3 regions of the Oxobacter pfennigii genome follow, and region 1 is predicted to be linked to each of the others. Evidence: riboswitches for the same ligand, from Rfam matches in the RefSeq annotation. Region 1 holds a riboswitch; each other region holds the start of a gene.

Region 1 (5,618 bases):
GCACAGGCTGAACCAGTTGATACAAACACCGATTCTGCTTCTAGCATATGAAGCAGCACTTCTCCTCTAACTCCAATAAAAGATATACTTAATATATAAGGTGAAAAATCATTTATATGCTGTCCGTTAATTTTTATACCCTTCATTGATGCTATGGAGTTTAGAAAATGTTTCTTAATATTCAATACATGCTCAAAGTTTTTCTCTCTATTTTTATATATAATTTCTACGGCTTTAGCAAATCCGGCATAAGCTGCAAGGTTTTCGGTGCCGGACCTCAGCCTTTTCTCCTGCCCGCCTCCATATATAAGTGGTTTGGGGGTAAGGCCTTTTCTTATATAAGCAATTCCCGCGCCGCGGGGTCCGTGTATTTTGTGAGCGCTGGCAGACAAAAGATCGATACCTGAACTTTGTATGTTTATGTTAAGCTTACCATAGCTTTGTACTGCATCTACGTGGAATTTTGCCCTGCTGCTTTTTTCTTTTATAAGCTTTCCTATGGCTTCAATGTCCTGTATGATGCCGGTTTCATTGTTTACATGCATTATACTTACTAGCTGGGTATTTTTATTTATGCTCTTTTCCAATTCATTTAAATCTATTTTCCCTTCATTGTCTACATTGAGATAAGTTACTTCAACACCTCTGCCTTCCATCTCCATACAAGTATTCAATACGCTGGGATGCTCTGTTTTTGTTGTTATTACGTGAGCCCCTTCTTTAACAAACCCAGTCAGCAAAAAATTATTGCTTTCACTGCCGCCCGAAGTGAAAACTATTTCACTGGCGCTTACATTCAAAGTCTTTGCAATAGCTTCCCTGGCCTCATTGAGTTTTTTTTCAGCCATTAAGCCTAAAGAATGGGCAGAAGAAGGGTTCCCGTAATAGTTTCTCATTATCTCAGCCATTGTATCTATAACCTCATCGTAAGGTTTTGTAGTGGCGCTGTTATCAAAATATACTTCCATTTATTTCACCTCTTAATTGCAAATAACCTAATATATATAATAAATTAATTTGTTTATTCTTTAAATATACTGTTCAATAAAAATAATTTTATTATTTTAAATTTTCATAACCTACTAATCATACCGGATTAATATAGTATTTTCAATGACTTTACGGATTTTACTGCCTTTTATGCTTAAGAAATGCTGAAAATATGCCCTTGACAACGAAAATATAAGATGCTAATATTAAAAAAATTCAATAGAGAATGTTCTCATCCAGAGAGGTTGAGGGACTGGCCCAATGAAACCTCGGCAACCAACAGGTTCATTTACCTGGAAAGGTGCCAACTCCTGCGCCCTGGTTAAGCTTGGGTCGAAAGATGAGAGGGATAACTTACATTTTTGTATATACAACCTCTTTCATCCTCTCGATCAGGTGAAAGAGGTTTAATTTTATTAATAAAAAACATAATGATTTAAAAGGAGAGATAATAATGAGCGAAAGAGTATTAAAATTTGACACCCTGCAGGTACACGCCGGTCAAGAGGCTGATCCAACTACAGGTTCAAGAGCTGTTCCAATTTATCAGACCACTTCCTATGTATTCAATGATACCCAGCATGCAGCAAACCTTTTTGGATTAAAGGAATTTGGCAACATTTATACAAGGATAATGAATCCAACTACCGATGTATTCGAAAAAAGAATAGCTGCCCTAGAGGGCGGAATCGGCGCTCTGGCAGTAGCTTCAGGTTCTGCAGCCATAACATATGCAATATTAAACATTACCCAGGCAGGAGATAACATAGTATCAGCCAGTACTCTTTATGGCGGAACATATAACTTATTTAAATATACACTGCCCAAATACGGCGTTGATACCATATTTGTAGATCCAGATGATACAGATAATTTCAGAAAGGCAATTAATGATAAAACAAAGGCTTTGTATATAGAATCCATAGGCAATCCGGGAATAAACTTAATCGACATTGAAGCTGTTGCAAAAGTAGCTCACGATAACGGAATACCTCTGATTATAGACAACACCTTCGGTACACCTTATTTGATAAGGCCAATTGAATATGGTGCTGATATAGTGGTTCATTCTGCAACAAAATTCATTGGCGGACACGGAACATCCATAGGCGGGGTAATCGTTGATTCAGGTAAATTTGACTGGGCAGCAAGCGGAAAATTCCCCGGATTAACTGAACCGGATCCAAGCTACCATGGAATTAAATACACCGAATCCTTCGGAGGATTAGCTTACATTTTAAAAGCAAGAGTAGTTCTTTTAAGGGATACAGGAGCAGCTTTAAGCCCTTTCAATTCATTCCTCTTCCTTCAGGGACTTGAGACTTTATCTTTAAGAGTGGAAAAACATATTTCCAATACAAAGAAAATTGTAGAGTTTTTACAGAACCACCCTAATGTTTCATGGGTTAATTATCCCAATATAAAAGGAAACAAATACTATGATTTAGCGCAAAAGTATTTCCCCAATGGCACAGGCTCTATATTTACATTTGGTGTAAAAGGCGGAATTGAAGAAGGGAAGAAATTTATTGACAGCCTTGAGATATTCTCACTCCTTGCAAATGTAGCCGATGCGAAATCCCTGGTTATCCATCCTGCCAGCACAACTCATTCACAGCTTTCAGAGGAAGACCAGAAAGCTGCAGGTGTTACACCTGATCAAGTCAGATTATCTATAGGTATTGAAGATGCTGATGATTTAATATATGATTTAAATCAGGCTCTTAATAAAATAGGCTAATAGTATTATTATATAAAACTTTTTTCACAACCTAAAAGGGACTCTCTATATAATTTAAAATTATGGCTCTTCTGGAACTATTCTATTTATCGGAGAGTCCCCCTTATTTGTAATATAAAATAGCAATGAAAAGAGGAGTAAGTATGGGTACGAAAGAGGTAAGACAATTTTTTCTTGAGAGAAGCTTACCGGATCCTGTATTTGAACTTTCTGACAGCGGTGCAACTGTGGATTTGGCTTCAAAAACCTTAGGAGTTGAACCCGGGCTAATTGCCAAGACACTTGCATTTAAACTGAAAGACAGAAATATTTTGATAGTTATGAGCGGTAATTGCCGAATAGACAATAAAAAATTCAAACAATACTTTGGTATTAAAGCAAAGATGCTTGAGCACGATGAGGTTTCAGATATTACCGGCCATCCTGTAGGAGGGTTGACACCTTTCGGATTAAAAAATGGACTCGAAATCTATCTTGATATTTCCATCAAAGAATTTAAATTTGTATATCCTGCTGCCGGTTCAAAAACAGCAGCATTAAAGATATCTCCGTCACTTATGCAGGAGCTTACGGATGCAATTTGGGTTGATATATGCCAGTAACGTGCAGGGTTATCGTTTTAGGTTTGCTTATATGACATATATCAAACTTGACATATGATAAGTTAAATGTTAGTATATTTTAAAAATGAATTATTCAATTCTCATCAAGAGAGGCAGAGGGACTGGCCCGATGAAGCCTCGGCAACCTTCAGGTTCATTTATCTGAAAAGGTGCCAACTCCTGCGCTGGATTTTAAAAATCCAAGCGGTAGATGAGAGAGGAAGCCTTATTCAGGTTCTGATAACCAAGCCTCTTTCATCCTAAGCTTTAAAGATGAAGAGGTTTTTTTATTTGACATTATTGGAGGTTAAATCGTGGATAAGGTAAGGATAGCACTATTAGGTTTAGGCAATGTGGGGAAAGGTGTATGGAAAATATTAAATACAAATATTGAAGAAATTAAAAAACGCTCCGGGTACGAGATAGAAGTTTCAAAGATACTTGTCAGAGACCTTAATAAGGACAGGAGTATTTCAATACCTCCAGGGATATTGACTGCAAATCCGGATGATATATTAAATGATAACAGTGTAAAGATTGTCGTAGAATTATTAGGCGGAATGGACCCTGCCAAAGATTATATACTAAGATCAATTGAAAATAAAAAGCATATTGTTACAGCAAATAAGCTTCTGATTGCCACTGCAGGAGAAGAACTCTTTTCTGCCGCTTATGAAAAAGGGGTACAACTATGTTTTGAAGCAAGTGTCGGCGGCGGTATACCTATAATTAAAAATATAACCGAAAGTCTTACTGCCAATAAAATCGAAGAAATTATAGGTATTGTAAACGGCACAACAAATTACATTCTTTCTAAGATGGCCGATGATGGAGTGAATTTCCAGAACGCTTTAAAGGAAGCACAAATAAATGGACTTGCCGAGGCAGATCCTACTTCCGATGTGGAAGGCTATGATGCTTTATACAAGCTTTTAATATTAGCTTCCCTTGCTTTTGATACAAAAATTGATGTTAATACAATCCACAGAGAAGGAATTCGAAACATTGAATCAATAGACATTAAATATGCACAAGAATTAGGGTATGCAATCAAGCTTCTGGCTGTTGCCAGGGATAAAGGTGATAAATTAGAGCTTAAGGTTCATCCGGCAATGGTGCCTGCTTTCCACGCACTTTCAAATGTTAAGGATTCCTTTAATGCAATCCTAATTAAGGGGAATGCCGCAGGGGACTTGATGTTTTACGGAAGAGGGGCAGGAGATTTGCCAACCGGCAGTGCAGTAGTGGGAGATATAATATCCATATTGAGAAATAAAAGGGATTTACCCTTCAAAAGGCTGTTTAAAAATGATACTATTCAAAAGAAGGTCTGCTCTGCTGAAGAAGTCGTATCATCATATTATATCAGGGCTAGTGCCGGGAATATTCCCCATGTTTTCGATAAAATAAAATCCATATTTGCAGAAAATGATATCAATATTTTAAATATTATTAAAAACGTTGAATCTCAGAATACTGTTTATTTTGCGTTAAAGACCGGCTGTACGTCAAAAACAAATTTAGATAAAGCTTTAAACAAGATAATGGATATTCATTATGTTGATAAAGTTGAAAATATAATAAGGATAGAAGATTTATATTAAAATAAGCTTATTGCTGCGAAATACAGCAATAAGCTTATTTATTTAACAGCAAAGAAATCGACTGTTTTATCTGCCAATGGCTTGTTCAAGATCCTTTATTAAATCAGTTACATTTTCTATACCTATGGATAACCTTAAGAGCTTGTCTGTTACCCCCAGCCTGTTTCGCATTTCTACCGGTATTGCTTCATGTGTTTGCACATAAGGATAGGTAATAAGACTTTCTACTCCCCCCAGGCTTTCCGCAAAAGTAATGACCTTCACATTTTTTAATATTTTTGCTACCATTTCCACAGACTTTACTGTAAATGAAATCATTGAACCAAACCCGGTAGCTTGTTTAATGGATACCTGATATTCATCATGCCATGGCAATCCAACATAATAAACCTTCTCTACTTCATTATTTTCATGCAGCCATTTTGCTATCTCAAGGGCATTATTCTGCTGTTTATCCATCCTTATCGCAAGAGTTTTTATCCCCCTTAGTATAAGCCAGCTGTCGAAAGGAGACAAAACAGCTCCGGTGGATTTTTGTATAAACCTGAACCTTTCAATCAGTTCTTCATCATTTACAACAATTAATCCCGCCAGCGTATCATTATGCCCTCCAAGATATTTAGTACCGCTGTGTACTACTATATCAACTCCAAAGTTTAAAGGTTTCTGATAATATGGCGT
Region 2 (5,618 bases), on a different contig from region 1:
GCGGAGTGGGAAAAACCAATTTTTCGGTGAACCTTGCCATAGCATTAAAGGAGCAGGGTAATGATGTAGTAGTTTTGGATGCGGATCTAGGCCTTGCCAACGTTGATGTAATAATAGGCGTTATAGCAAAATCCAATCTTTACGACGTGATTTTCAGCAATAAAGGTATAAATGATATATTGATAAACGGTCCGGGAGGTATAAAGGTTGTTCCGGGAGGCTCAGGAATAGAGAGCTTGGCTGAATTGACAGAATCTCAGAGAAAGATACTATCGGATAAATTCAGCGATCTTAAGGATACGGATATTTTGATAGTGGATACAGGCGCCGGAATATCAAAAAATATATTGGGCTTTATTGCCGTATCCGATGAGGTTATAGTCGTTACAACTCCGGAACCTACGGCAATTACCGACGCATACAGTCTGATGAAGGTAACTTTAAGCCACCTTCCCAAGACCAGGATTAATCTGGTGGTAAACAGGGCTATGACTCCCAAGCAGGGGGAAGTAACCTATCAAAGACTGTCAAGGGCAGTTAAGAATTTTCTTAATAAGGATGTTAATTACTTAGGTTATGTTATAGATGATTTAAAGGTAAGGGCGGCCGTCATGGACCAGATACCTTTCAAGGTGGCCTATCCATCCTGTGATGCCAGCAAATGCCTGAACACAATTGCTGCATCCCTTTTAGGAAACGAGGTTGAGACAAAGAGTACAGGCGGCGGTATAAAAGGTTTTATTAATAAAATTTCCTATCTTTTCAGCAAACTGGACTGATAAATTATTTCGAGAGGAGGGTTTCAAATTGGGTTTATATGCTATGGATTGTGAAAGCAGAGAAGATACAATATTAAGATATCTTCCGCTGGTAAAATTTATTGCAAGCAGGATAGCTATTGGAAAAATGTCGCCTGTGGATTCTGATGACCTTATTAATTATGGTGTCATAGGCCTTATTGATGCAATAGACAAGTTCGACCCCAAAAGGGGAGTAAAATTTGAAACCTATGCCAGTTTAAGAATCAAGGGTGCAATAATCGATGAATTGAGAAAGATAAGCTGGATGCCCAGAAGCGCCATGGGAAAGGTCACAAGGCTTAATGAGGTAAGGGAAGAACTAAAGGAAAAACTGGGCAGAGATCCTAAAAACAGCGAGCTCTCCGAAGCTCTTGACTTACCTATTGAGGATTTGCAAAAGATTGAGGGATATGTGAATTACCTTTCTGTGGTTTCTTTAGATGAGATAATATTCCATTCCGACGATGATGATATATTTTTATCTGCCACAATAGAGGATGTTAAAAGCCCCCGCCCCGAAATGATACTGGAAGACAAAGAAAAAATGCAGCTTTTAAAGAAATCCATTGAAATGCTCAATGAAAAGGATAAACTTGTTTTAAGTCTTTACTATTATGAAAAATTAACACTGAAAGAAATAGGGCAGATAATGAGTATATCCGAATCAAGGGTTTCCCAGCTGCACAGCAGGGTTATATTAAGATTAAGGGACAACCTTAAAAAGCTTAAATATCAGTAGCTATTCGCCTATGTCATATGTTTGGAGGATATATGCAGTATATAGTTTTTGCTGTTGGAATTATATTAATTATAATAGGAGTAAGGGGTTCCCAGAAAAGAAGTGAGCCTGTTGTTGAAAAGGCTGCTGAGGAGCAGGAGATACCAAAGCCGGAGTTTGTCTTTCAGGTATTGGGTTATGAGGAAAAGTTCAAGGAATTCTTGGAGGAAAGCGATATCATGTATAAATTGGACACTTTGGAGGATAAATTGGACTTACTCTGGAGTGAAATAGGAAGGCTAAAGGAAAGCAGGGAAGTAAAAGAAGAAGTTAAAGCAATTGAGGAAACATATACAATTGATCATAAAGAAAACACCCAGCTAAAATTAAACAAGGATGATTTAAAGGACGTAAACAAGCAGGCAGCCCTTTTGAAGGATGAAGGCTTGAGCGTGGAAGAAATTGCAGACAGGCTGGGTATACTGAAGGGGGAGGTATTATTAAGGCTTGGTATGAAAAAATAGTGGCACTTTTTTCGGATAAAAAGGTTATATTAGGAATGGGGATAGGGTTTGTTTTGGCATCCTTGATAATGATGGCTGCACCTAAACCTAAAATATCGGATGATGAACTGATAAGGCTTGCCCGGGAAAAGGGTATGGTTTTTCAGGATGAAATAAAGGCTCTGTATAATAAGTAAATGGAGGTGATTGCATGTTAAGAGGAATATATACCGCGGCAGCCGGTATGAAGAATATTCAGGCAAAGCAGGACGCATCAGCAAACAATATGGCAAATTCAACTACTATAGGATACAAGCAGGACAAGGTGGTTTCAGAATCTTTCTCCCAAGTGATGCTGCAAACCGTACAGGATACAGGAAACGGTATTTTAGAGAGAAAAGATATAGGTCCGCTATCTCTTGGTGTTCACAAAGGTGAAGTATACACGGATTTCAGTCAGGGAAATTTCATGGAGACAGGAAATCCTCTTGATTTGGCGATTGTTGGCCAGGGCTTTTTTGAAGTAAGAAGCTATGATGACATAAATGAGACTGCAAGGTATACAAGGGACGGAAGCTTTATATTGGATGCAGAGGGAAGAATTGTAAACCTTGACGGTGAATTTTTAATGGCGGAAGATTTGGAAACAGGAGAGACAGGTCCTGCTGTTGTTGGCAGTGGACAGGTTACTGTCAATGATAGCGGTATTATAACTGTGGATAATGTGGACAGATACCGAATAATTACTGTTGATTTTGTGGATTATAACAATATAGCAAAAGCAGGCAATAATCTAATCATTACTGGAGATGAGCCTGTGATAGCCGAAGCGCAGAATATTGATATCCGCCAGGGAATTTTAGAGCAGTCCAATGTGGATTTAACCAGCGAAATGACCAATATGATAGTGAATATCAGAAGCTTTCAGGCAAACCAGAGGGTAATTGCATCAATAGACGAGACCTTGAACAAATCTGTAAATGAAGTAGGAGCCTTGAAATAACAGCAAAAAATTATATTTTTCGATTTATTTCATAATTATTGACAACTAAATGTGAGTATGATATATTATATAATTGGTAAATAAATATATGTGTTTTATACACTCTTATCAAGAGAGGTGGAGGGATAGGCCCGATGAAACCCGGCAACCAGCATTTTATGCCAAGGTGCCAATTCCTGCGGATAATTGCCGCGAGATGAGGGTAGGGAAAACCTCTTCGTCTGAAGAGGTATTATTTTTTGTGTAAATGTGTAAAAAAAAATTTTTTTCAGGGAATTCTTATATTGAACAAACTAATGATAAAAGAATAATTTACATATTAAAGAAGCCCCTGTTATCAAAAGGAGGAGTTATAAAATGACTAAAAGACTTTTTACTTCAGAGTCAGTTACAGAAGGACATCCGGATAAAATATGCGATCAGATATCAGATGCAGTTTTAGACGAAATTTTTTCTAAAGACCCTAACGCAAGGGTTGCCTGCGAAACAGCAGTAACCACAGGCTTAGTTTTGGTTATGGGAGAGATATCAACAAACTGCTATGTGGATATACCAAAAGTAGTAAGGCGCACAATCGAGGAAATAGGCTATACCAGGGCTAAATACGGATTTGACTGCGATACCTGTGCGGTATTGACTTCCATTGATGAACAGTCAGCCGATATCGCCCTCGGAGTTGACAAAGCTCTTGAAGCAAAGCATGGAGAGGAATTCGATAAAATAGAAGCCATAGGTGCGGGAGATCAGGGCATGATGTTTGGATTTGCCTGCGCCGAAACACCTGAATTAATGCCCCTTCCCATATCTCTTGCCCACAAGCTTTCAAGAAGGCTTACTGAAGTCAGAAAAAACGGTACTTTGAATTATTTAAGGCCGGACGGAAAGACTCAGGTTACCGTGGAATATGCGGATAATACCCCGGTAAGAGTGGATACAGTTGTTATATCCACACAGCACGGACCGGAAGTCAGTCATGAGCAGATAGAAAAAGATATGATTGAGCATGTAATAAAAGAAATAATTCCTGAAAAATATCTGGATGCAAATACAAGGTATTTCATCAATCCAACAGGAAGGTTTGTTGTAGGAGGGCCTCAGGGCGATTCAGGACTTACAGGAAGAAAGATTATCGTTGACACTTACGGCGGATATGCAAGACACGGCGGCGGTGCATTCTCGGGAAAAGACCCCACGAAGGTAGACCGTTCCGCAGCATATGCGGCAAGATGGGTTGCTAAAAATCTGGTGGCAGCAGGAGTTGCAACAAAACTTGAAATAGAAATTGCTTATGCCATCGGTGTGGCAAGGCCTGTTTCAATAGAAGTTGATACCTCGGGCACAGGTGTCGTTGCAGATGATACTATTGTAAATATAATAAACAAGGTATTTGATTTAAGGCCGGCGGCAATTATAAGGGACCTTGATTTAAGAAGGCCTATATACAAACAAACTGCGGCCTACGGCCACTTCGGAAGAACCGATATTGACCTTCCATGGGAAAAATTGAACAAGGTTGAAGAAATAAAGGCTGAGCTTGCAAAATTAAAATAATTTATTTTAGTGGACTGCTTTAAAAAATATAAAGCAGTCCACTTTCATATTCTATGGCAAACCATGGCATAAATCATAGAATGATATTGATGATTATATTAATGGAGGTTTTCATGTCCCCATATATTTGTCCGGTCTATGTCAACGAAATGACGCGTAAATATAACTGCTGTAAGATGCCATATCCAGTGCCCCGATTTAATTCAGATGAAGTCAAGAAAAGCTTTACAACTGAAGAAGCTGTTGAATTGGCAAGGATGCTGGATATTAACTTCAGTAAATTCGACGTTGAACAGTTCAGAATGGGACTTGATGTAGAGCTTGAACACGGCCGAAGGGATCCTGCAACTAATGTTACAAATGATGATCCGGTTATGACTGCTAAAATAGCACTTGCTCACTTAAATGAATTCTCAGATTATTATAGCAGGCTTAAAAAGATGGAAGACGAGGCAAAACAATATTGGGGAATAAGCGGAAAATAGGTGTTCAGCTGGGTCAAAAGTCCCGGAGATAATTAGAGGCAAACCGTGTAAAATGTTGATTTTACACGGTTTTGCTATATTTTAGGTAAGAAATGGGGTATAATAATCAGCAAGAGTAGTCAACAATGAAATAGATAACATTTGATTCCTTTATTTAATAAATGCGAAGTGATGGTGCAAGCAGCTATGTTTATCTGCAGATCAAGCTGTAAGTATTTTTCCAAAGGTCAGTCTTTCTTGTAGTGTTTGGGGTTAGGAGATTTTACCACAAAAAACTCCAATACGCCACCGCCAAAATTGTTTACATTCATCTTCGTTTGATAAGGGATATTGATTATCTGGCCGCAGGTATATAAATGCTGTTCCTGATCGTTTAACTTTAAAGTCATTTCCCCCCTGATAATGATCATATATACATTTGAATTTGAATAGTGCTCGGGAAGGCCCTCGCCTTCCGGCAAAATCATATGGTTGATCAGTACCGGGTCATCGTCTATTATTTTTTCTATGAGTTTTGTATCGTCTCTTGAAAACCTGTATATATTTTCTAACATGATT
Region 3 (5,618 bases), on a different contig from region 1:
GGGGGACCAGAAATGGTAGACAGATGATTGTCCGCGACAGAAAGTGGCTTACCGTATTGCTTAATATCTTTATATGCACTAAAATTAAGTGCGCCAAAATAAAAAATCGCCGGGTAACCCGGCGATTTTTTATTTTGGCGCTATCTGCTGTTATGATTTTTGCGCTGCTCTTTGCTTTAATTCCTCCTGTATTTCAGCCATCTTGTTTTTATCCAGGCTGTAAATAGTCATAAATATAATGGCAATAACAGCAATTACACTTGGAACTGCCGATATCAAAACCCTTAATCCCTGCACTACTTCAGGCGTAACCTCATTTGCCTTAAATCCTATGGTTGCCAGGCCGAAAGCTGCCACCGAGCCGCCTATTGCCACGCCGGCCTTTATTGGTATGAGCAGTAAGGACATATTGAGGGCTTTTACGCTTTTTCCTGTCTTCCATTCACTATAATCGGCAGTATCTGAGTAAAATGCGGCGGACGGGGCATTGGATATAGCCATGCCGAACTGTGCCAATCCTACAAGCGCGATAAATACCGCCGCATTGCTGCCGGCAAATAAATAAACAGAAATCATCCCTATGGCCCAGACTACTATTCCCATTCTGTATACAGTTCTTTTATCATATTTATTGGTTAAAAACCTTGACGTTGTGGCTCCCACAAGCATACAGCCTGCTGTAATAGGCGCATACACCGCAAAGAGCAGTAGATTTCCTACGACATATTTAAAATAATACATACCCAAACCCATGAGGACGTTTGTTGCGGTCAATCTGAAAATATCCGCAATCACTAATAAAAGCAGCGGTTTGTTTGTGGCTACGGCTATAACCATATCTTTTAGCGTGGCAGGCTTTCTTCCCGGCATGGGTTTATCATAATCCTTTGCAAGATAGGCAATGTAATATAATCCGGATATGATTACCGCTCCGAATACCAGCACGGTTAAAAAATATCCCTTAGTCTGATCACCGCCGCCCAGGAATAAGACCAGCGGCAATACTATAGCACCCCTTACCAGCTGTCCTATGGCGGCACCCTGGCCTCTGCTTGCGGAAAGGGCTGCTCTTTCGGTCTGGTCCGAGGTAAATACCGGAAGCATTGTAAGGCGGGAAGTGGTTGTAAAGTTGACAAAAACATAGCCCATTATATATGCAATTGTGAGATAGGCAGCCTTTACAGGCAGGCTTACATTAAAATCGGTAAACATGAGCAGGTTAAAAATTATAATTAAGGGCGGGGCTACAAAAAGCCATGAGCGGTATTTACCCCATGGCATATTGCTTTTTTCAACCAGCGCTCCTATAAGAGGTACGTCAACTGTGTCAACAACTCTTCCGATAAGCAGGATTGTTGCCGCGACAGCCGGCAATACCATTGCAACATCGGTCAAAAAGAAAGGAAAATACTGAGTTCCCATTGTTGTCGCAAAACCCATGGCAAATTCCTGATATCCGTATGCGATATAAACTCTTTTTGGCAGCTTAGACATTCTTAAACCTCCTATATATATTTAAGAACAAAGATTGATTATAAAGTTAAACATCATATCTTCATATTTTTGAATTTTAGGTCCTATTATATTTAAGGGCCTTCCATCAAGCTCCGGATGGCTTTCTCTATATTTTTCCCATACTGTAAAGTACTTTGAATTTATGCTTTTATCTATTTCATTGATTATCTCGCTGCGCCTTTTTAGCTTTAAAGCTTCATGGGGGTCCTTGTTATCGCCTTTATAATAGTCATCATATCTTCCGTTTATATATACATACTCAAGTACGGCTTTTAAGTTTTCGGATATGCTGCCGTGCATATCCATGGCGCCCTTGTCAAAGCCGAACATATAATTTCCGCCGGGTGCAAGTATATCAATCAATTCCTTGGCTTTGTCTATGCATTGTTCTTTCGTGGCCGAGTGAAGCATTACAAGAGGATAAAAACCGCTTAATATATGCTTTTTGCCCAGCTTCTCCTTAACGATTTTGGGATCACCGTATTCAAAACGGAGGATGGTATGGGGAGGCAGCTCATAGAAATAATCCAGAAACCTCATAAAGTCATGCTCTACAAAGAGGTTTACATTTATGCCCATTTCGGTTATTGCTTCCACCTGTTTTTTCAATGTGGGCCAATAGAACTTTTCAAAATCCTTTTCTCTCATAAAGGGGCCCATATGGAGGGGTATGCCTACCTGGCCGAAGGTTGAAGGGCCCAATGGCTTTCCTTTTTTAATAAGGATGGGTGTTATAGCTTCACATGCTTCTATAACCTTTTGGGGGATTCTTCTAATATCGGATGAGATTCCTGTAAAGCTTCTGAAAAAGTCGGCCATAAAGTCATAGGGACCCGTTGTTGCACCGCCGGCCATTGATACAAATCCGTATTTGGCATTCAGCCTTGCACTTATGCCTCCGATTACCGCCGCATCATCGCTTTGAACCTTCATTGCTTTGGAGAGCGTCATGGCTTTTGTGTTAGAGTCTGTGTCAAGTCCGGTATATAAGCGCGGTAAAATCTTATCTACAATGCAATCATATGGCGAAGCTATGAAATCATCATAATCTTCCGCCGTCATACCTGCTACATTGGGATGCTGCATGGTTCCGTCAGAGCTCATTATAAAAGGCTTAGAGCCTAGAATCTGGTAATATGAAGGGTACCTTCGCCCTACACCCGGTGCCGAATCCGAAGGAAAGTCCTGACATACCTTATCCAGCGCTGCTTCTGCCTTTGAAAAATCCCAATATACTTCCGCCACATCCATCTGGCAATACTTAATAGCTGAATCTAAGCCCATGGCACCGCTTATTGGGATCCTTGACGGAATTCTCCCGCTTAATAAATTGCGGTACATATCTTCTCTTTCTTTTGCTAATACTTTTACATCGGACATATTTTCCATTCACCCCTTAAATATTTCTCCTTCTTATGGGACTTAAGTCACATAGAAATTTAAATAGCTCATAATATCTTATTGAAATTGATAAAGACCTAGAACAAAATAATTAATCCGCACCAGCTTAAAATATCTTGACACCGCATATAATAGTTGATATTATAAAAAAAAATCTATGAGAACACGTTCTCATCCAGAGAGGTTGAGGGACTGGCCCGATGAAACCTCGGCAACCTTCAGGTCCATTCACCTGAAAAGGTGCCAATTCCTGCAGCTGAATTTCATTTATTCAGAGGCGAGATGAGAGAGGTAGTCTGCTTTATTTTGCGTGTAAACCTCTTTCATTGACAATCGAGTATGAAGGAGGTTTTTTATATGCCAATAAAAATACCGGATAACCTTCCGGCAGCTGAAGTACTTAACAGTGAAAATATTTTCGTGATGGGTGAAGACAGGGCTTACCATCAGGACATCCGCCCGTTAAAGATAGCCATATTAAATTTGATGCCTACAAAAATTTCAACGGAGACGCAGCTTTTAAGGCTTCTCGCCAATTCACCCCTTCAGGTGGATATTACGCTGTTTCTGCCAAAGGACCACGAAAGCAAGAACACCCCGGCAGAGCATCTTAAGAACTTTTATACCACCTTTGACAGCATAAAGCATGAGAAATTCGATGGCATGATAATAACGGGAGCTCCTATTGAACATCTGGAATTTTATGAAGTGGATTACTGGGATGAGCTTAAGGAGATTATGAACTGGAGCCTCCGCAATGTATATTCCACGTTGCACATATGCTGGGGAGCCCAGGCAGGACTTTATCACCATTATGGAATACCTAAATACCCCCTCAAGGAAAAAATGTTCGGTGTATTCCCCCATACCGTTGAAAAACTGGGAGTAAAGCTATTAAGAGGGTTTGATGATGAATTTTATGTGCCGCAATCCCGGCACACGGAAATAAGAAAAGAGGATATAGTTAAGATGCCAAGCCTTGATATTCTTGCCCAATCGGAAGAGTCGGGCGTATATTTGGTAGCTTCAAAGGACGGAAGGCAGATTTTTATAACCGGCCATCCCGAATATGATCCTTTAACCCTGAAGGCAGAATACGACAGAGATGTTGCAAAGGGTGTTCCCATAGAGGTGCCAAAGCATTATTTCAAGGATGACGACCCGGCAAAAGCCCCCGTTTCAAGGTGGAGAAGCCATGCAAACCTTTTATATGCAAATTGGCTCAACTACTATGTATACCAGGAGACACCATATGATTTAAACGCACTGGAGTAAAAGATAAGGGGCTGTGGCATTTTGAACACTCAATTGGCTATGTTCGCGTTCTGCAAGTTCTAAGGCTCCCTGCCTTGAAAATACAAGAATTTTTAAACTTCACTATCGCTCAGACAATCTAAAATTCTAAGTATTTTCTTCGGCAGCGTTACCAAGAACTTGTTCAGAACTCTCACAATTGCTCGTTTATGTTGTTCATAATGCCACAGCCTCTTTGTTCTTTATAAATTGAATTCTTCTTTTGATGTTAAAATACAGTAAGCCAAAAGTATTGTGCCTGTCACTATAAATATGTCCGCCACGTTAAACACAGGGAATATATAGGTTCCAAAATGAAATTCCAGAAAATCTACTACGCTGCCTGTCATAATCCTGTCAGTTAAATTTCCTATGGCCCCTCCCATTATAAAGGACAATGCCGTCCTTACAATCTTATTTCTAAGCCTGAAAAGGTAATAAGCTATGAATATGCACACAAGCACCGTTGTAACTATGAAAAAGTACCTTTTATTTTGCAGAATGCTCCAGGCTGCCCCTTTGTTCAGCACATGGGATATATAAAAGAATCCGTCAATTACCGTTACCGAATCATTCAATGGTATGGCACCCGATATAATATATTTGGTAGCCTGATCCAGCACTATTATCAAAATTATTATCGCAGTCCAAAGCATAGTCCATCCTCCTTAGTTGGGCTGCTGCGTCTTGAACAATCATTTACTATGTTCGGATTCTGCAAGTTCTAAAGCTCTCTGTCTTGAAAATGCTAGAATTTTTAAACTTACTTTCGCTCAAACAATCAAAAATTCTAAGGATTTTCTGCGACAGGCAGGCCAAGAACTTTCAAAGAACCCTCGCAATGCCCGTTACATTATTCAAGACGCAGCAGCCCCTTTTCATATAATATCATACCAAGTTGTCATGTGAAATACCGGCATTATATAAATTTTTCATTATCCGGCAAAAAAATATTGCCCATGACGTTACGTCATGTATTACAATTATGTAGAGGTGATGTCGTTGGGAAATGATGAAGCCATGTTCACCGTAGGAGAGTTTGCTGCAAAGGCAGGAGTTACACACAGGACTCTGAGGTATTACGACAGTATAGGCCTTTTGCAGCCCAGCGCCCATAATAAGTCAGGCCACAGGCTTTACTCGCTGGAAGACTTTGCAAGGCTCCAAAAGATTATGACCTTAAAATTTATAGGTTTGCCCCTTGATGATATAGGAAACATTATTAAATATGATATTGATGGCAAAGGCTTTAAAAATCCGCTGGAGCTTCAAAAACAGGTGATGACTCAGAAGATCCGGCATATGCAAGAGGTTTCAGCAGCCATCGACGAGGCTCTTTTAATGCTTAATAAAGGAGAAAAACTTAATTGGGACAAATTTATAAATATCATAACTGCAATCAATGCGGA

The links. A riboswitch is a leader RNA that binds a small molecule or an ion and turns the genes downstream of it on or off. The one in region 1 is predicted to bind S-adenosylmethionine.
Region 2: linked by a shared signal. The riboswitch ahead of metK (methionine adenosyltransferase) and the one ahead of OXPF_RS01430 (homoserine dehydrogenase) in region 1 are both predicted to bind S-adenosylmethionine.
Region 3: linked by a shared signal. The riboswitch ahead of metA (homoserine O-acetyltransferase MetA) and the one ahead of OXPF_RS01430 (homoserine dehydrogenase) in region 1 are both predicted to bind S-adenosylmethionine.

The regions. Positions count from the first base shown of each region.
Region 1 covers NZ_LKET01000014.1:110,049-115,666, forward strand. The annotation lists gene OXPF_RS01410 (cysteine desulfurase family protein) at 1-968, opposite strand, end outside; SAM riboswitch class I at 1,220-1,337, shown strand; gene OXPF_RS01415 (homocysteine synthase) at 1,445-2,731, shown strand; gene OXPF_RS01420 (YbaK/EbsC family protein) at 2,875-3,333, shown strand; SAM riboswitch class I at 3,432-3,551, shown strand; gene OXPF_RS01430 (homoserine dehydrogenase) at 3,648-4,937, shown strand; gene OXPF_RS01435 (trans-sulfuration enzyme family protein) at 5,004-5,618, opposite strand, start outside.
Region 2 covers NZ_LKET01000029.1:214,040-219,657, forward strand. The annotation lists gene OXPF_RS08880 (MinD/ParA family protein) at 1-779, shown strand, start outside; gene OXPF_RS08885 (FliA/WhiG family RNA polymerase sigma factor) at 823-1,539, shown strand; gene OXPF_RS08890 (hypothetical protein) at 1,572-2,042, shown strand; gene OXPF_RS22435 (hypothetical protein) at 2,042-2,218, shown strand; gene OXPF_RS08895 (flagellar hook-basal body complex protein) at 2,233-3,024, shown strand; SAM riboswitch class I at 3,127-3,227, shown strand; gene metK (methionine adenosyltransferase) at 3,382-4,575, shown strand; gene OXPF_RS08905 (DUF5661 family protein) at 4,689-5,060, shown strand; gene OXPF_RS08910 (cupin domain-containing protein) at 5,288-5,614, opposite strand.
Region 3 covers NZ_LKET01000027.1:17,142-22,759, forward strand. The annotation lists RNA gene rnpB (RNase P RNA component class B) at 1-56, shown strand, start outside; gene OXPF_RS06180 (MFS transporter) at 151-1,494, opposite strand; gene OXPF_RS06185 (uroporphyrinogen decarboxylase family protein) at 1,516-2,895, opposite strand; SAM riboswitch class I at 3,085-3,205, shown strand; gene metA (homoserine O-acetyltransferase MetA) at 3,274-4,191, shown strand; gene lspA (signal peptidase II) at 4,413-4,865, opposite strand; gene OXPF_RS06200 (MerR family transcriptional regulator) at 5,206-5,618, shown strand, end outside.